Regions from separate parts of the Ruegeria sp. BB7 genome, predicted to be linked through region 4. Evidence: riboswitches for the same ligand, from Rfam matches in the RefSeq annotation. Region 4 holds a riboswitch; each other region holds the start of a gene.
The links. Region 4 has a riboswitch for cobalamin ahead of ACR0D7_RS17345 (hypothetical protein). Riboswitches for the same ligand answer to the same signal wherever they lie in the genome.
Positions count from the first base shown of each region.

Region 1: it holds a riboswitch for cobalamin, as region 4 does, so the genes downstream of both, ACR0D7_RS15990 (CbtB domain-containing protein) here and ACR0D7_RS17345 (hypothetical protein) in region 4, are expected to answer to the same signal.
Region 2: it holds a riboswitch for cobalamin, as region 4 does, so the genes downstream of both, ACR0D7_RS16060 (DUF1636 family protein) here and ACR0D7_RS17345 (hypothetical protein) in region 4, are expected to answer to the same signal.
Region 3: it holds a riboswitch for cobalamin, as region 4 does, so the genes downstream of both, ACR0D7_RS17510 (DUF1636 family protein) here and ACR0D7_RS17345 (hypothetical protein) in region 4, are expected to answer to the same signal.

Region 1 covers NZ_JBQFUV010000012.1:69,690-74,536, reverse strand. The annotation lists gene cobM (precorrin-4 C(11)-methyltransferase) at 1-60, shown strand, start outside; gene ACR0D7_RS16005 (cobyrinic acid a,c-diamide synthase CobB) at 47-1,369, shown strand; gene cobA (uroporphyrinogen-III C-methyltransferase) at 1,366-2,094, shown strand; gene cobF (precorrin-6A synthase (deacetylating)) at 2,087-2,830, shown strand; cobalamin riboswitch at 2,874-3,080, shown strand; gene ACR0D7_RS15990 (CbtB domain-containing protein) at 3,118-3,288, shown strand; gene ACR0D7_RS15985 (CbtA family protein) at 3,293-3,991, shown strand; gene ACR0D7_RS15980 (hypothetical protein) at 4,056-4,550, shown strand; gene ACR0D7_RS15975 (DUF1636 family protein) at 4,547-4,847, opposite strand, start outside.
Region 2 covers NZ_JBQFUV010000012.1:83,734-88,580, forward strand. The annotation lists gene cobN (cobaltochelatase subunit CobN) at 1-340, opposite strand, end outside; gene cobW (cobalamin biosynthesis protein CobW) at 344-1,399, opposite strand; gene ACR0D7_RS16060 (DUF1636 family protein) at 1,396-1,785, opposite strand; cobalamin riboswitch at 1,869-2,078, opposite strand; gene ACR0D7_RS16065 (LysR substrate-binding domain-containing protein) at 2,151-3,035, opposite strand; gene ACR0D7_RS16070 (NAD(P)-dependent oxidoreductase) at 3,138-4,094, shown strand; gene ACR0D7_RS16075 (hypothetical protein) at 4,265-4,847, opposite strand, start outside.
Region 3 covers NZ_JBQFUV010000017.1:23,244-28,090, forward strand. The annotation lists gene ACR0D7_RS17500 (ABC transporter substrate-binding protein) at 1-937, opposite strand, end outside; gene ACR0D7_RS17505 (ABC transporter ATP-binding protein) at 957-1,742, opposite strand; gene ACR0D7_RS17510 (DUF1636 family protein) at 1,739-2,095, opposite strand; cobalamin riboswitch at 2,199-2,406, opposite strand; gene ACR0D7_RS17515 (DEAD/DEAH box helicase) at 2,604-4,514, shown strand; gene ACR0D7_RS17520 (glycosyltransferase family 2 protein) at 4,666-4,847, opposite strand, start outside.
Region 4 covers NZ_JBQFUV010000016.1:49,679-54,525, forward strand. The annotation lists gene ACR0D7_RS17330 (bifunctional 2',3'-cyclic-nucleotide 2'-phosphodiesterase/3'-nucleotidase) at 1-1,311, shown strand, start outside; RNA gene ffs (signal recognition particle sRNA small type) at 1,351-1,449, shown strand; gene ACR0D7_RS17340 (alpha/beta hydrolase family protein) at 1,488-2,345, opposite strand; cobalamin riboswitch at 2,481-2,701, shown strand; gene ACR0D7_RS17345 (hypothetical protein) at 2,786-3,193, shown strand; gene ACR0D7_RS17350 (protein-tyrosine phosphatase family protein) at 3,195-3,689, opposite strand; gene ACR0D7_RS17355 (DNA polymerase III subunit gamma/tau) at 3,823-4,847, shown strand, end outside.

The sequences.
Region 1 (4,847 bases), on a different contig from region 4:
CGGTATCGTCCGCAGAGCGCGGATAGCCCATGGTCAAGCTGGAGCCATGGTGATGACTAATCCTCCGGGCCTACTGATTTCTGCACCTTCCTCGGGCACTGGGAAAACGACCGTCATGCTGGGCCTGTTGCGGGCACTGGCCGAGGATGGGTTGACCGTGCAACCGTTCAAAAGTGGCCCGGACTACATTGATCCCGCTTTTCACCGGGCGGCGGCGGGGCGGTCCTCGTTCAATCTGGACAGTTGGGCGATGGATGAGCCGCTGATGAACGCGATTTCGGCACAGGCCGAGGGCGCTGATATCGTTGTGGCCGAAGGCTCAATGGGCTTGTTTGACGGCGTCGCCAAGCCCGGAGAATTGGGGCATGGCTCCAGTGCTGAAACCGCGTTGCGGATGGGCTGGCCAGTCGTGCTGGTGCTGGATGTGGGCGGTCAGGCGCAATCGGCGGCGGCAACGGCGCTGGGTTTTCGGATGTATAACCCCGATCTGCCGTTTGCCGGTGTAATCCTGAACCGCTGTGCCAGCCCACGTCATGAGCGCCTGACCCGATTGGGGATGGAACGCGAGGGACTGCCGGTTCTGGGCGTTCTTCCCCGTCGAGGAGACTTGACCCTACCCGAGCGGCACCTTGGGCTGATCCAGGCGGTCGAGCATCCCGATCTTGAAACGGCGATTGCCGGATATGCCGCATTTCTGCGAGAGCATGTGGATTTGGAGGCGATCAAGATGGCGGCGTCCTCAGGCCCGCAAGGGCCATCGTCCGCCACGCTGCCGCGCCCCCCAGCCCAGCGGATCGCGCTGGCACGCGACGCGGCGTTTTCATTCACCTATCCTCATTTGCTGGAAGGCTGGCGCGCGGCCGGGGCAGAAATACGGCCATTCTCTCCGTTGGCCAACGAGGCCCCAGATCCGGATGCGGATCTGGTCTGGTTGCCTGGTGGGTATCCTGAGCTGCATGCCGGTACACTGGCCGCTGCGGAAACTTTTCTGGCGGGGCTTCGCAGACATGCGGAAACTAAGCCGGTTCATGGAGAATGTGGGGGGTACATGGCCCTAGGTCAGGGCTTGATCGACAAGGATGGCGCCCGTCATCAGATGGCAGGATTGCTGGGGCTGGTGACTTCGTATGAGAAGCGCAAGTTCAACCTCGGCTACCGCAAGGCGGAATTGCTGGCTCAAATGCCTGGCTACGAGGTCGGCTCGGCCCTGCGCGGGCATGAGTTCCACTATTCCTCGATTGTCGAGCAGCCGGACGCTCCGCTAGCGCGCGTGTTTGACGCAGAAGGCGCCGAGGGCCCGCAGACCGGATCGGTACGCGGTTATGTGACCGGCACATTCTTTCACCTGATCGCGGAGGCCTCGGCATGAGCGGGTTTGTGTCCTTCATCGGTTCTGGCCCTGGCGATCCGGAATTGTTGACGCTGAAAGCTGTCGACCGGATGCAAAAGGCCGACGCGGTGTTGTTTGATGATCTCAGCAGCGGCCCGATCCTAAGCCATGCGCGCGAGGATGCCGATTTGGTTGGCGTCGGCAAACGCGCCGGGCGGCCCTCTCCCAAGCAGGACCATGTCAGCCGGTTGCTGGTGGAGTATGCGCAGACCGGTCAGCATGTCGTACGTTTGAAATCCGGCGATGGCGGGATGTTCGGTCGTTTGGAAGAGGAATTGCTTGCCTTGCGTGAAGCCGGGATCGAATACGAAATCATCCCCGGCATTCCATCGGCGGTCGCAGCGGCGGCGGCGGCGGGTATTCCTTTGACCCGCCGGCTGACCGCGCGGCGGGTACAATTCGTCACCGGCCACGACGTTAGCGGCAAGTTGCCCGAAGACCTGAACCTGCCCGCTCTGGCCGATCCTGATGCGACGACTGTGGTATTCATGGGCAAGCGGACGTTTCCTTTATTGGTCAAAACCCTGCACAAACACGGGTTGCCTTTGGACACGCCTGCGATGATGGCCGAATCCGTTTCAACACCAGATCAGAAGCTGCACCGTGCAACCGTCGGAGCACTGTCTGAACAACTGAGCACTGAGATTGGCACAGCCCCGGCCCTGATCCTATATGGCCCATTGGCAGAATTTGACGATGTTTGACCTGACCCTGATAGGTATCGGCACTGGCAACCCGGACCACGTGACCTTGCAGGGTGCGCAGGCCATCCGCGATGCGGATCTGATCCTGATCCCCCGCAAAGGTGAGAATAAGGCCGATCTGGCTGGGTTGCGCGAAGAAATCATCGCGACCGTTACCGACACGCCGCCGCAGATTGCCTATTTCGATATTCCCAAGCGCCGGTCGGATGATGGCTATCTGCGAGGTGTCGATGACTGGCACGATGCGATCGCTTTGCGCTGGCAGGAGGCGATCTCGGCCAATCCCGACGTTCGCCATGTGGCGCTTCTGATTTGGGGCGATCCGTCGCTGTACGACAGCTCTCTGCGAATCGCATCACGGTTGACCCCACAACCGGAAACTCGGGTCGTTCCCGGAATCACCGCGCTGCAGGCTCTGACCGCGGCCCATGCGATTCCGATCAACGATTTGGGTGCGCCCTATGTGGTTACCACTGGACGGCGTATCCGCGATGAAGGATGGCCCGTAAATGCCTCAAAAGTTGCGGTTATGTTGGATGGCGAATGTTCGTTCCAATCCTTGGAGATGGCCGAATATGACATCTGGTGGGGCGCTTACGTCGGTATGAAAGAGGAAATCCTGATCTCGGGGCCTCTGACAGGCGTGGCACAGCAGATTCTAGACACGCGCGCCAGCGCGCGCGCCGATCATGGCTGGATCATGGATATCTATTTATTGAAAAAGCGCGTGAACTGACGAAATAGGTCGCAAATGACGATTGCGCCGCAACCATCAAAACGTCTAAATGAAGGTGTCTGGTCCCGCCGGAGGCATCCGGAAGCTAAGAGGGAATTTGGTGCGACCAATGCGTTGGTCAAAACCAAAGCCGCCCCCGCGACTGTAAGCGGTGAGCCCTGTTCAACCAGCCACTCCTGTTTTTCAGGGGGAAGGCGAACAGAGGCATCGACCCGCAAGCCAGGAGACCTGCCAGGCATGTAATTGAAACACCGGCCGTCGGGTGCGGCGGCAAAGGAGAACTAAAGATGGCAACACTAACAAAAACAGCATCCGCCGCGCGCACAGGTTTTGTACCGGTCATGTTCGCAGTGGTTCTGGGTCTGGGCATCGTCACACTGACCGGTCACGTTCAGGCCGCAGCACTGCACGATGCTGCGCATGACGTCCGTCACGCGACCGGCTTCCCCTGCCACTAAGACCATGTTCAGTCGTATACTGACCAGCGCGTTGTTCGCTGGTGCTGCAGCGGGGCTGATAGCCGCCTTGCTGCAGTTGGTCTTTGTGCAACCCGTTTTGCTGCACGCTGAACTGTACGAATCTGGTGAGCTGGTGCATTTCGGAGCCGAGGCCGTTTCAGCGCATCCGGAATTGCCGGGCATGTTCTCCGAACTGACCCGTGACGCGCTCAGCGTTATCTTCACCATGCTGACTTATACCGGTTACGCGCTGATGATGGTTGCCCTGATGTCGGTGGCTGAAGGCAATGGCCACAAGATTGATGGCCGTACCGGCGTTCTGTGGGGTCTGGCGGGCTTTGTCGCTTTCCACCTTGCACCAGGGTTTACCCTGGCGCCCGAAGTGCCCGGTGTGGCAGCAGCTGACGTTTACGCACGTCAGGTCTGGTGGTTTGCGACAGTTGGCGCAGCGATCGTAGCGATGTGGTTGATCGCCTTTGGCAGCAACCTGATCAGCTATGTCGTCGCGGCCGCCCTATTGCTGGCACCGCACCTGATCGGCGCGCCTGAACCCGATGTGTTCACTGGCCCTGTCCCGACCGAGATTGGCGCCCTGTTCGCAGCCCGTGCCTTTGGCATCGGTCTGGTGGCCTGGGTTCTGGTTGGCGCTTTCGCCGGTTATTTCTGGCAAAGCGAAGGCAAGCGCATCGACGCGACGGCCTGATCGTTTCATCCGTTGCGCGCCGGGTTCCGCCCGGCGCGTTTCTTTTTACCTGTTAGGAAAGAAAATGGCTCGCTCACTTGCCCTATTTGCAATCGGTCTGGTGTTCGGCGGTGGCGCAGGATTCGTGCTGGCCGCAGCCAACGGCGTCACGTTTGACGGCCACGACCACGGCGACCCCGCACATCACGGCGGTGCTCATGCCGAGGCGATGGCACATGACCACTCAACTGCCGTGAACCTGCCCGCAGGCCCGGACGCGCCCGGACTGGAAATTGCGCTGACCCAAGATCCGATGGCCGGGTGGAATCTGCACGTCCTGCCGCAAAACTTCCGGTTCTCACCGGAAAACGCTTCTGCCGCCGACAAGGAGGGCGAAGGTCACGCGCATGTCTATGTAAATGGCGAGAAACTAGCCCGTCTCTATGGCAACTGGATGCACATCCCTGATTTGCCTAAGGGTGAGGTCAAGGTCTCGGTCTCACTGAACGCCAACAGCCACAGCCCGCTGACAGTCGACGATGTTCCGGTCAGTGCTGCAATCACCGTTCAGGTCGATTAAAGCGCCGGTATACGCGCACGCAAACACATCCGAAGCCGCCCGCAAGGACGGGCGTCTTCGATCCAACCAGCGGGGCTATCCAGATAGGTTTTACAGGTTGCGGCGATGTCCTCGGCATCCGCAACGACATTGATCCCTGAAAACACATACGAAGCCCGGCCAACAGATTGCAGCGCCAGCGCGGTCGGTTCGGTGCAGCCGCTGAAACAGGCGTGATCCGAGACCTCAACACGATCTTCCAATCCGGCACGAGACAGAGCTGCGCCCACGGCCTGGTGCTCGGCCGCGCGGTCGCGC
Region 2 (4,847 bases), on a different contig from region 4:
GCGCGATGCCCTTGGCCTGCGCCAGCGCCAGAACCTGCTGCAGGCCATAGGACCAATAGGGTACGCCGCCAATCAGACGGATCAGGATGCCTTTGGCACCCTCCAAAGTCTGTTCGACATAGGTATCGACAGACAGCGGATGCTTCAGCGCCGTCAGGTTGGCCAGCCGCAGTGTCGGCATCCGCCCCTCAGGGTCGCCACCACGATGCCAGCCCGCTGCGAAAGCTCCGAGGTCACTGTCGGAAAAGGACAACACCACCAGATCCGCCGGGCTCTGGCCCAGATCGGTCGGGGTCTCGGTTTCTTCTAACCCGTGGCTTTCGCGGAAGACGACGTGCATGGTTTACTCGGCAGCTTCGGTCACACCCACAAGGATATCGCGGATTGCGGCCTCTTTGATGTCGTCATGCTCGGCAATGACCACCAGACGCGAGCGACGCTCTTCGCCGGGTTCCCATGGGCGGTCGTACTGGTGGCGCACGCGGGCACCGACGGCCTGCACCAGCAGGCGCATGGGTTTGCCCTGAACGGCGGCGTAGCCTTTGACGCGCAGGATGTTCAACTCCTTGGCCAGACGTTCAATCTTGGCAACCAGATCGGCAGGGTCGGACTGTTCGGGAAGTTCGACGATAATGCTTTCGAAATCGTCATGCTCGTGGTCGTGGTGGCCGTCATGATGCGAGGGACGCGCCTCCATGTCATCCTCGGCAGCGGCCTCCAGACCCAGCACGACGCGCACGTCCACGACGCCCTCGGCCACTTCAACCACGGGCAGCGGGCGCGGGGCTTCGGCGGCGATGACTTCCTTAGCTTTGGCAACGCCTTCGGGACCGGCCAGATCTGGCTTGGTCAGCAGGATAATGTCGGCACAGGAGATCTGATCCTCGAACACTTCGGACAGAGGCGTTTCATGGTCGATCGAGTCATCGGCCAGGCGCTGGGCGTCTACGGCCTCGACATTCGGGGCGAAGCGACCGGCGGCGACGGCCTCGGCATCGGCCAAAGCGATCACACCATCCACGGTGATCTTGGACCGGATATCGGGCCAGTCGAACGCCTTCAGCAGCGGTTTTGGCAGGGCCAGACCTGACGTTTCGATCAGGATGTGATCGGGGCGCGGCTCCAGCGCCATCAGGGCTTCGATTGTTGGGATGAAATCATCGGCCACGGTGCAGCAGATGCAGCCGTTTGCCAGTTCCATGATGTTCTCAGCCGGGCAATCCGGAATTGCACAGGATTTCAGGATATCGCCATCTACGCCTACATCGCCGAACTCGTTGACCACAACGGCCAGACGCTTGCCTTGAGGGTTCTGCATCAGGTGTTTGACCAGCGTGGTCTTGCCCGAGCCCAAAAAGCCGGTGATCACAGTAACGGGGAGTTTTTCCAGATTGCTCATTTCGGGGCTCCAATCGGGGGAATGCGCGAGGCGCAGTTTTTGCGGAAATGCTCGGGACGCTCACGCCATTTGACCAAGCCGTCCTCGGTGGCCAGATACTTGGTCGCTCCGTCGACGATGACGTCAACGTGGTCGGTTTCGTTCAGGTTCTCATAGACAAAGGTCCAGCGGTCTGCCCCGCCGCGCAACACGATGGAACAGCCCTGATCGCAGTTCGACAGGCACTCGACCGGTTTCAGCGTGATGCCCTCGGGCAAGTCCGCCCGTTCCAGGGCTTTATGCAACAATGTGCCGGGGCGCTGGTCGTCATCCTCGACGGGCAGGCCACGGCGGCACGTGGTGCAGACCAGCAATTCGACTGGTGCAGTATCGGTCACGTCTCTCATCCCCCCAAATCCTCTTCGCGGGGGACGGGGTTTCATGCGGGCCACGTCTGCACATGGGCCCGACACCGGATCACCCCGTCCGGTTTCAACTTCGGGCGCTGGCAGGTCTCCCGGCTTGCGGATATAGGGGCGTAAGCCCCGGCAGATGTCCCGCCTTCCCGGCCTTGTTGGCCAGTGGCTTTGGGCACCCTCTCCGGTCACGGTCGCGGGGGCGGCTGCGTTTGGCGGATGATCCGTTGACGCATTCCCTTTTCATCCATCCAAAGATGGACACCAGCGCGTCGGACATGCGGCACGGGCAGGGGGGTTGTCAAGCACGAGGTATGGGTTGCTCTTGCTCAGGTCAGAAAAGCGACCAGCCTATGTCAATCAGCGGCATCCAGCGCAATCCGATCCCGCAGCCACGCGCAAAACAGCCCCGCGGCCGCTGTCGGCTGGGCAGCTCCCTGCGCGCTGATCAGATAATGTGACTGAGCAAAGGGAATCGCAGGGCCTGTAATTTCAAGCGGTGCACCCTGCCGGATCGCGTTTCGCGCAAACCGTTCCAGAATCGTCGCATAGCCAGCGCCGGCCATGACAAGCTGCAGCGCAGCCACCGAAGTGTCCACCGAATGCTGAGGCGCTTGATCCGGGGGTGCGATGTTATTGGCCTGAAAATAGCGGGCCCAGTTGTCTTCGTATCCAAGGATATGAATCAGAGGGCCCTTTTGCAGGTTGTTACACGTCGGCAAGCCGCCCCCAGCCCGGCTCACCGGCACCAATTTTTCTTCGGTCAGTTTCTCGGAGATCACCCCAGGCCAATCGCCATAACCAAGCCGAATTTCTACATCCACATCTCCGGGCGCGATGCTGTCATTCCAGATGTGTGAGACCAGTCGCACAGGGATTTCCGGGTGCCGCACGGTAAAGTCAGGCAGTTCTGCAGCTATCCAATACGTTGCAGTTGATATCGCCGCGCGGATTGTCAGGGTCTGCCGTGAGGCAGGGCCAAACAGACTGTTGGTGGACAGCGCGATATCTGCCAGAGAGCGCCGGACCGTCAGCGAATAGGACTGTCCAAGTTCGGTTAGTTCCAACCTCCGCGCGTTCCGGGTGAATAGTTTTTGCCCCAGTTCGGCCTCAAGCGAGCGGATGTGTAATGAAACAGCCGTCTGCGTCAGGCCAAGTTCCCTCGCTGTGGTGGTAAAATTCAGATGCCGTGCTGCGGATTCAAAGCTGCGCAACCATGTGGGATTTGGCAGGCGATCCATTTAGCACCAAAATTATTTGACCATATATTGGCATATTAATCATTTTTGTTTCTAGCGGGCAACATAGATACTTGGCCCAAATACGACCGTCAGGAGGTAAACATGAAAGTTGGATTTATCGGTTTGGGGAATGTCGGCGGTAAACTGTCAGGATCGCTTTTGCGCAACGGAATTGACCTGACGGTCCATGACCTCAACCCCGATCTGGTGGCCGAATTCGTGGCCAAAGGTGCCAAAGCAGCCGAAAACTCTGCGCAAATGATGCGGGATTGCGATGCCGTCATTACCTGCTTGCCATCACCCGCCGCCTCTGACGCGGTCATGCAAGAGATGCTGTCCGAAGTCGGACCGGGCAAAATCTGGATGGAGATGTCAACCACCGATGAGGCCGAAGCCAAGCGACTGGGGACCATGGTAATCGAACGCGGAGGCGCTGCGGTCGATTGCCCCGTGTCCGGCGGTTGCCACCGTGCAGCAACCGGCAACATCTCGATCTTCGCCGGATGTGATCGTGCGACGTTCGAGCAAATCCTGCCCTTCCTCACCACCATGGGTCGGCGTGTGCTGCACACGGGCGAATTAGGCTCGGCCTCGGTTCTCAAGGTGCTGACCAACTATCTTGCCACCGCAAACCTGATCACCTGCGCCGAGGCGTTGGTAACAGCCAAGGCCGCAGGCATGGACCTCAATACCACATATGAGGCGATCAAGATTTCTTCGGGAACCTCGTTTGTTCACGAAACCGAAAGCCAAGTTATTTTGAACGGGTCGCGTGATATTTCGTTCACGATGGATCTGGTGAAAAAGGACATTGGCCTGTTTCAGGACGTCGCCGACCGCGCTGGGGTGCCGTTGGAGATAAATCCGGTGATGATCCAAATCTTCGAAGACGGCATTGCCCGGTTCGGTGAACGCGAGCTTTCCCCTAACATTATCAGGCGGTTGGAAGAGGCAACGGGGCTGGATATCACGGCGCCGGGTTTTCCACCAGAGATGTTGGATGATGAGCCTGAGGAACCGGGATATGAGGTTGTTCCACAGGGGCGTGGAGTCGAATAACAGAGGATACACTAAATAATATGGGCGGTATGTGATGTTGTAGGAGTGGAGGCGAGTACCTGTTTTGAAGTCGAACTGGTGCAGAAAAATTCTCTTTTCATATCAATATTTAAGGGTGATCTTCCGCCCTGATGCCATTCAAAATGTTGCGGGATTTGTTGCGGTTTTTTTCACTCAGAGGGAATGTCTGGGAGGGTTAACTCGCCAACCTCCTCCAACAAAACCTTTCGGCAGTTCTTTGCAAAAACACTGTCTTCATTTTCAGCTAGGTACTTTGCAGCTTTGAATAGCTCCAACGTGCTCATCAGCGCTGTACCGTTTTGTTTCGCAGCAGCTATGCATTTCGTCGTAAACTGTTCAGTTCTTTCATTAGGGGCAGTTAATCTAAAACTGTTGCCAAATAGGACGCCCTTTGCTGGGTGTTTGATTTCATCGCGCTCCAAGTCTTCGAGAATGTTCATTTGAAGTTGACGCAGTTTGCCAACGTTTATGGCTTTGTTGTCTTTTCCTTCTGCCTCACCCAGGAGCCTTCCCTCCGGAGCCTCGAAAACAACGTCAAACTCAGAGCCATTTTCATTGTAGTTTGAGGTCGAAAATCCCAAGTGCCCAAGAGCTAGGTGTATAGCTTCTTCCAAAGCGCGACCATTCTCAAAAAGTAGGTCACGAAGTTTGGACTGCCCTAGAAGATCAGCTTCCAGTTTGTCTCTTTTTTCTGCGAGTGAACTAATCTCATCGCTTATCTGCTTGATCTCT
Region 3 (4,847 bases), on a different contig from region 4:
CCGGATGCATGGCCTGAGCCATTTTCGAGATCGCTTCGATATTGGCCGGCCCCGGTGTCAGCTCTTCGTAGCGCAAACCGATCCAGCGCTCGTTTTTCACGGCGTCGGTCAGGGACATAACCGGGTGTTCCTGAAGGAACTTGAAGGTATCGGCCGCCCCATTACCGGTCTGATAGTCCAAAAGCACCAGGAATTCCGGGTTTGATGCAGCCACGGATTCCCACGACGTGCGGCCCCAGCTGGTTTCCATGTCATGAGTTACGTTTTCGCCGCCAGCTGCTGTAATCATCGCGTCGGGAATAGCGAACTTACCAGCGGTGAAGGGCGCATCTGCGGGACCATCCAGCAAGAAGACACGTGGTTTCGGCAATTCCGCGGTTTGGGCCTCAATGGCTGCCAGTTCGTCTTTCCAGCCGCTCACCAATTCCTCGGCCTTGTCTTCGACATGCATCACCTTGCCCAGACGCAGAACGTCGTCGAACAACAGGTCCATGCTGGCCTCGGGGCGGTCCTTATCCAGATGCACGCAGCTTTCCGTCAGGATCATGGTTTTGATGCCAAAGGGTTCCAGCGTGTCCGGGGTGACGTCACCACCCGGCTTCATGCCATAGTACCAACCGGCGAAAAACAAGTCTGGCGCAACCGCGACAAGGTTTTCAACCGTCGGGTATTTTGGCGCAAGCTCGGGGATGTCACCGCGAAGCGTATCAAACTCAGGGCTGGTCTTGTACCAACCTGTGATGCCGGTCAGACCGACAATCTTGTCCTGCAAACCCAAAGCAAAAGCCATATCGGTCATGTTCATGTCATGCACAACCAGACGCTCGGGCTGGGTTTCGAACACCAGCGGCTCGCCGCAATTATCGACTGTTACTTCATTTGCAGATGCGCCGCCTGCAATGGCAGTGGCAAGTGCCACGGACCAGATGTGCTTCATTTTGAGGAGGTTCCTTTGTCTAGTTTGAAACAGTTGTTTTTCGGATATCCAGCGCCGGGATAACACGGCCTTCGTGGTGGAAGCTTAGGTAGTCGACACCGAAAGTCTCACGTACATGTTCGGGCGTCAGAACCTCGTCCACAGGGCCAAAACTGGTAAGCCGGGATGACTTCATCAACGCCACATGAGTAGCGAATTCAGGGATCATGACCAAATCGTGGACGATCATCACCACGGTGATCCCCAACTCGGCAACCAGAGACAGCATCCGTCCCTTGGCATCCGGGTCCAGATGGTTGGTCGGCTCGTCCAAAAACAGCAATGAGGGGTTCTGCGCCAAGGCACGCGCAATATGCGCCCGCTGACGCTCACCCCCAGACAGGACAGCCATTTTTTTATCCGCAAGAGCGCCCAGACCGGTCAGCCGCAAAATTCTCGACAATTCCGTAGCATGTTCATCGGTCGAGCGATCGGATCGAATCGGAATTTGACCAAGAGCAACGTAGTCCCGCAATGCCAACCTTCCGTCCGGGTATTCCTGCTGGCTGACGACTGCGATTTTTCGTGCGCGTTCAACTGCCGACATCTGCCGAAGACTGCGCCCTTTGACCAGAACATCCCCCAGCGCCAGATCCACTGCGCCGCACAAAAGGTTCAGAAGCGTAGTCTTACCAGCACCGTTTGGCCCGGCGATGGCCAGAATGGCCCCCTCATCTAACTCAAAAGATGCCTGCTGCAGCAAGGCGTCACCATTGAGGGCATGATATGCAAGATCCCGGGCAACCAAGAAGGATGAGGAATTCATCGACACTCCCCTAACTCAAGCCGCGGCAGCCGAGACAACGTCTTTTCGAATAACTGTGGTGGCCTGTCTGTTGCGCTGGTCCACCCATCTTCGCTGAGGCGAAATTGCCCGGCGAATTCAGCCAAAGCTTTGATGTCCTGTTCCGTTTCAATGTCACCGAACAGATATTGCGCCTTTCCTGATGCCTGAAACCCAACAGTCGTTGGGTGTGCACAACCCGCCATGCACGCGATTTTGCGCAGTGCAAAACCCGAAGGCAGCTTCGCAGCCAATGCCTGGCACAATGCGTCTGCGTTGTCTTCGCCTTTGCAGGTCGAACAAATCAGCAGGAAATGATCAGGTGTATCCAACATTACCCACTCCACTTGTTGCCAAGCGCAAGCAGAAGGTGCCGATCATGTAAACACGCATGAAACGTGCCATCAAAGCCTCCTTCCAGGACGCCCCGCCCCGGGTTGGTTAAAACACTTGATGGCAGGTCTCCTGACTTGCGGGTCGATGCTTGGCCGTCCTTCCCGACCTTCTGGGTCAGTGGGTATTTGGCGTCGCTCACCGCTTACAGTTGCGGGGGCAGTCACGGACTTGGTGCCAGTCGGCCAACCTCACCGTATTCCCTTTTCACCCCGCTTTAGCACCCGCGGGGACCATCTGGGGAACGAGTGCCCGAGAACTGGAGTTGGGTCAAATGGTTTTTCCAGACTGCAATCAGTTTCTGTGCCGGTTAAACGCAATGGTCGTTCTCACGTCCCACAATCATCAACACTATACATCCGGTTCTTCTCTCAGTATGGACAGCGCTTCGACGTTGATCCGTCTGTTGGACGCTCTGAGGGTGGCCGCAGCACCCAAAAGAGCCGAACCATGAAACAGACAATTTCAGATGCCCTTTCGCGCAAAGGGTATACCACACTGACTCCAGTCCAAGAGGCCGTATCAGACCCAGAACTTAAGGGCCGGGACTTGCTGGTCTCGGCTCAGACCGGATCAGGCAAGACTATAGGTTTCGGTCTGGCCATCGCATCCACAATTTTGGGCGAGGCAGAAGTATTTGACACCAGCGGGGCGCCCTTGGCGCTGGTTATCGCCCCAACACGCGAGCTTGCTATGCAGGTCAAGCGAGAGCTTGGTTGGCTTTACGCAGATGCAGGTGCCTTCATTACTTCCTGTGTCGGCGGCATGGATATGCGCGATGAACGCCGTGCACTGGCCCGTGGTGCGCATATCGTTGTAGCGACACCGGGGCGCCTGCGCGATCACATCATGCGCGGCTCGATCGACCTGACAGCGGTGCGTGCGGTGGTGCTGGACGAGGCCGACGAAATGCTCGACCTTGGGTTCCGTGAGGATCTGGAGTTCATCCTCGAAGAAACACCGACGGACCGGCAGACCCTGCTGTTTTCAGCCACAGTCCCACGCGCCATTGCAAATCTTGCCACCCGGTACCAGCAGAATGCTGAACGTGTCAGCACCGTCAGTGAACGGACCCAGCACGCCGACATCGAATACCGGGCAATGAAAGTGGCCCCTCGTGATGGGGAAAACGCGATCATCAATGTCTTGCGGTACTACGAGGCCCCAAACGCCATCGTGTTTTGCAACACCCGCGCCATGGTGGGTCGCTTGACGGCCCGGTTGTCAAACCGTGGATTTTCGGTTGTAGCCCTCTCAGGAGAGCTGACGCAAAGCGAGCGTTCGAATGCCCTGCAAGCGATGCGCGACGGGCGCGCCCGGGTCTGTGTCGCAACAGATGTCGCGGCACGAGGGATTGATCTGCCGAATTTGGATCTTGTGATCCATGCTGAACTGCCCAACAGCCATGAAACCCTTCTGCACCGATCTGGTCGGACCGGACGTGCCGGGCGCAAAGGTGTCAGCACTCTGATCGTTGCTCCGAGTTCGGTCAAAAAAGCCGAACGGCTTTTGAAATTCGCCAAACTTACCGCCCAATGGGGCGCGGCACCGTCGGCTGACGAAGTCAATGCACAGGATTTGGCGCGGATGTTCGGTTCTGATGACTGGGAGGCAGACATTGCCGACAGCGAGCGCGCGTCGGTGGATGAACTGGTGGCGAAGTTCACGCCAGAGCAACTTGCTGCCGCATATGTCCGGCAATACAAAGGCCAACATTCCGCGCCCGAAGAGTTGAGCGACGTGGCTACAGCTGCGCCAAGGTCACAGGCAGATTTTGGGCCGAGCGTGTGGTTCTCATTGTCTGAGGGGCGCAATCAAAATGCGTCTCCACGTTATCTTCTGCCAATGGTGTGTAAGGCCGGGAATATCACCAAGGCCGATATTGGCGCGATCCGCATCGCAGAGGACGTGACCTACATAGAAATACGTGAAAGCAGCGTACCCGGTTTCTTGAAGGCCATCGGACCAGATATGAAGGTCGAACGCACGAAAGACATCGTAAGGTTGGAGACAGCACCCGATCTTTCAAAATCTGGTAAGTCGGGTCCAAAGCGCGGCACAAAAGGCAAAAGAAGCCCGGCAAAAGCCGAGGGAAAACCGCCTCGCCTTGTTGAGCCGCAACCTGCCAAACCGCGACAGAAGAAAGCTGTAGCGCGGCCCGAAAAAACGGAAAAAAATGCCAAGCCTAACCGTGATGACACCAATCGCACTGGACAGGCCAAGAAACCAAATCGAAAAAACGCCAGCGACCGTCCAAAAGGTCCACCACCACCAAAAGGCAAGCCAAATAGCAAGAAAAATCGCGCTCGTGCGGCCATGTCGAAAAAAGGTGGTAATGCAGTGCCAGTTCGCAAGAAGTAAGCTTTAATCTTTGAGAGACCGGAGCCAGCGGACTGGCTTCGCCTTGACAGAACCGCCCCGTTAGTGTCGGGCTCATCTTGCCGGAATCGGACCCTTCAAGGCACTTACCCAAAAGCAATTAGGGAAGACGCGCGTCTGACGCGCGTCAAACCTACTTCCTGACATCCGACTGCTTAAACCAAAGCAACCGGACTGTTTCAGAGATCATAACCAACCGCAAAATATATTGAACGCGCCAAATCCCCAAAGCCTGGCGGAGATTTAGGTCAGGATCCTTCCGCATCTTCTTGAAGATCCGAAACGAAGGAATCAGTTTCTGAATTGGAGGAACAT
Region 4 (4,847 bases):
CTGTCATGCGCCCAACAACAGGTGCGGGACTTGTTGGCACAAGATTGTGATCTGATCCTTGCTTTGGCGCATACGGGACTTGGATCCGCCACCCCTCAACCGGGTCTGGAAAACGCGATCATCCCTCTTGCGGCGATTGATGGTATCGACGCTCTGATCGCAGGGCATTCACACCTTACTCTGCCGGGTCAGGCGCATGATGGATTGGACCATGTCGACGCCAGTTCGGGCCGGGTGCACGGAAAACCCGTAGTCATGCCCGGCGCAGCGGGGTCGAATCTGGGTGTGATTGACCTGACGCTACACCGCGAGGACACCGGACAGTGGAAAGTTCACGACCACAAATCCGAGTTGCGACCCATCTGCCCAACGGCAACGGGAAGCATGCCCACACCGGTCGCAGAAGACCCTGAATTAGTATGCCTTTTTTCCGAGGCGCATTCGGAAACACGCCGTCGTGCGGCACAACCCGTAGGTCATAGCGACCATCCTCTCCACAGTTATTTTAGCTTTTGCGCCCCGGACCGTGGACTTACCTTGGCCGCAGCAGCCCAAGCCGCTGCCCTGCGTCCCTATCTGCACGGCACAAGCCTTGCCGAGTTACCCCTTTTGTCAGCGGTAGCGCCTTCAAGATTCGGAGGCAGGGCTGGCCCCAGGCACTACACGGACGTTCCCTCTGGCCAACTGTGTTTGCGCCATGTCAACGATCTGTATGTTTTCCCTAATGAATTACAGGCGGTGGTGGTGACTGCCGAGCAGATCAGCGATTGGTTGGAAATGTCCGCCGGGGTTTTCAACCAGATCTCGCCCGGGCAGCAAGACGAACTGATTGCCTTGGACCGGGCGGGGCATAACTTTGATGTCTTGTTGGGGCTTACCTACCAGATCGACCTGTCGCAGCCCCCGCGTTTCAAGGCCAGCGGACGCCTGATCAACCCGGCGCATCGACGAATTCGCAATATTCACTTCGAAGGTCGGCGGTTGTTGCCCAATCAGCACTTTGTTGTCGCGTTGAACAATTACCGCGCCAATGGGGGCGGTCATTTCCCCTTTGTCGAACAGGCAGAACCCATTGCGCTGCCCATGCTACCGATCCAGAGCATCTTGCGGGATTACCTGTCCGGCGATCTGCCACAAGACCCGCTGCAGCACGCCCCGCGCCCCTTTCACCTGATGTCTCAGCCCGGCTCAAAGGCGTTGCTGCGCACCGGACCAATGGCCCAAGCGCATCTGGAAGAGTTGGCAGAATACAACCCACAAGTGGTCGGTAAAGACGATGAAGGTTTTCTACTGATCCGCTTGACGCTCTGACGGCTTGTCTTTTCCCCGGTCATTGCCTATATCGACCGATGAGAGGTTGGCGCGGGCGAGCGCCTCGCCAACCTGGTCAGGTCCGGAAGGAAGCAGCCACAACGAGCCCCGCTTGGGTCGATGTCCAACCTCTCACTTCAATTCCCCAACATATTCGCACCAAACGGGCCAGTAGATTAGTCGATTAACCGTGGCCAGACGGCCGCGCTGCGACGCGCGAATGCGCCGATATGGCCAACCTTGGACAAGCCAAACTCAGTCGGTGACAGCAGATGGCGACGTGCATTGGGCCCATAAAGATCAGCCAGTCGCCAAACCGCTTTTGGCGGAACAACGTCGTCATCCTCAAAAGTAAACAAATCCACTGGCGTATCCATTTGCGTCCAGCGCGCGTCGGGCAAAGTAACGCCGATTTCGGGCAGGTAGTTGCGCGGCGCGGTACACCAACTGCGCCATTGCCAATAGACGCTAGCGGGCAAGTCTGCCCCGAACCCCAACGCCTTGCCGGGCAAATATCCCAGAGCTTTGACGGCCAAGGGTGCCTGGCCGTACCAAAACAGCAAAGCCAATGCTCTGTAGGGCCAGGGATGATCTGACACTGTAACCGGGCCGGAACAGACACAGATCATACGGTCGATTTGGTCGATATCAGGTTGAATCGGCCCCAGCATCCCGCCGACGGAATGGCCGATGCTCCACTGTTGCGCGTTGGGGAACCTCCGCCGCATCTCGGCCCGAGCGGCGGGCATGTCGATCAATGCCCAATCCGCCATCGTGGCGTGTGAATTCTTGAGCGGCCCCTCAAGCGAATGACCAAAATCTCGATAGTCATAAGTCAAGCAGGCCATGCCACGATCGGCAGCGAGCCAGCGGGCGAAATGCTGGTAGTAATCCCGCGGTACGCCGGTCGCGCCATGGATGATCACAGCGGTCTGGGGCTCATTCATCGGCAGGTACAACCGAGCTGACAAATTGGTCGAACCTGATTGAAACAGAAAGTCCTCGGTCAATACGGCCTTTGCGTTGTCCAGCATGTCGCCCTCAATCTGAACTAATCAGTTCACCCTTTCAAACCGCACGGATCACCCCTTCAAGTCAATCCCGTTTCAGCATGACCAAACGTCCGCTCGGCCATGGTCAAAGGCCGCTTGACTCAAACCACCCGAACCAATTAGCGATGACGTGATGGTTCCCGCCCCCGGTTTCGGGGCGGGATGAAAAGGGAACACGGTGCGGTTCTGCTTGGCTATGCCGGAACGAACCAAAGCCGCGACTGCCCCCGCAACTGTAAGCGGTGAGCAATGCCGAAACACCACTGGCCACAAGGCTGGGAAGGTAGGCAAAGCAATGACCCGCAAGTCAGGAGACCTGCCATCGAACGAAAAACCGAAACTCGGGCGGGGTGTCCGGGCAGGTTGTCAGCACGCTGTCACACCTGATCCATGCCCCTCGTCCCACGCGCGGAGGGCGCAAGATGATCTGGAAGACAAGGACACACCAATTCACCGCAACGGTCTGCCAACGCACCGGAGGAAACTGCCCGGCACTAGCGCAGATGGCGCGCGCTGTTGTACAGGCGATGGACGCCGCCGCCCTTGCAACGACCCCTGAGTTTGAGTTCAACGGCAGTAGCGACCTGACCCATTGCGCCGAAGGCTGCACCGCACGGTTCCGAGCGCAAAAGGATCAGATTCGGGTCTTTTGTGGCACAAGCTATGATGCGTCACTCGAATCGCTGGACGACTACGCGGATATGTTGTTCGGCCCTGACATGGTCATGCGCCCTGCGGGAATGTTGGCCGCGCTGCCCTGCGCCATGCTAGAGGTCACGGCGATTCCCTCCAAGCCGGTAGCCCAGACAGAACAACAGCTCGCGCTATAGACTAGCCGCTTGTCTGCGGAAGGCTGGCCCAATCCATTTGGCCATCGGTCTCGACGGCGCAGGGCCGCACTGCTCGCAAACGGTTCAACGCCTTCTCTGGGGATTCGCCATGCTCGACCATAAGGCGTAGAGCAATCATCCCGGACCGGCCACAGCCGCCCCGACAATGCACCAGCACCCGCCCCTCGCGGGACAGAATGCGCGTGGCAGCTGCGCTGACCTTAGACCAGGCGGCATCTGTCGCTGTGGACGGCGCTCCGAAATCCGCAACCGGCAAATGTGCCCATTCGATATTGTGCGCCCGCAGGTCATCACCAAAACCGCCTGTGCCCTCCTGCTGCATTTCAAACTCGGTGGTCATCGAGATCACAAGAGTCGGCTGCCAGTCGCGAATGACGCCCATATCCCGCGCATACCAGCCACCGCGCCCCGGCAGCGGCGACAGGGCAACGGTGCCATTTCCCACGCGTACAGCGTAAATTGCAAACTGGCTCACTCCGGGTCCTCCTCAGACACAGCTTGTAAGATGCGCAATCTGCCCTGCAAACCGAAATTCACCCAAGCCTGCTGTGGACGCGGGGCGCAGGGGTCTCTACGCTGCATCGGAACCCGAATCCGACAGAGCAGACATGAACGACACGCCCAGCCCCGCCTATCAGGTTCTTGCCCGTAAATACCGTCCGGAAACCTTTGCCGACCTCGTTGGCCAGGACGCGATGGTTCGCACGCTTAAAAACGCATTCGAGGCTGACAGGATCGCTCAGGCTTTCATCATGACCGGTATCCGCGGCACCGGCAAAACCACCACGGCGCGGATCATCGCCAAAGGCATGAACTGCATTGGGCCGGACGGCGAGGGCAAGCCAACGACCGAACCCTGCGGCCAGTGCGAGCATTGCGTGGCGATCATGGAAGGCCGCCATGTCGACGTGATGGAAATGGACGCCGCCAGCCGGACCGGTGTGAATGATATTCGCGAGATCATCGACAGCGTCCGCTATCGCGCCGCCAGCGCGCGCTACAAGATTTATATCATCGACGAGGTTCACATGCTCTCGACCAGCGCCTTCAACGCGCTGCTCAAGACGCTTGAAGAACCGCCCGAGCACGTGAAGTTCATCTTCGCCACCACCGAGATTCGCAAAGTGCCGGTTACGGTGTTGTCGCGTTGTCAGCGGTTCGACCTGCGCCGGATCGAGCCTGAGGACATGATCGGCCTGCTCAGAAAAATTGCAGCCGCCGAAAATGCTCAGATCGCGGATGACGCGCTGGCACTGATCACCCGCGCAGCGGAAGGTTCGGCGCGGGATGCGACCTCGCTGCTGGATCAGGCGATCTCGCACGGGGCTGGGGAAACCAGCGCGGATCAGGTGCGCGCGATGCTGGGCCTGGCCGATCGTGGTCGGGTGCTGGACCTTATGGACATGATCCTGCGCGGCGACGCTGCGGGAGCGCTGACCGAACTGGGCGGGCAATATGCCGAAGGCGCCGATCCGCTGGCTGTGCTGCGCGATCTGGCCGAAATCACCCATTGGGTATCGGTTGTCAAAATCACGCCGGATGCTGCCGACGACCCCACCGTATCCCCGGACGAACGCGCGCGGGGTATGCAAATGGCCGAAGCCCTGCCGATGCGTGTACTGACCCGCATGTG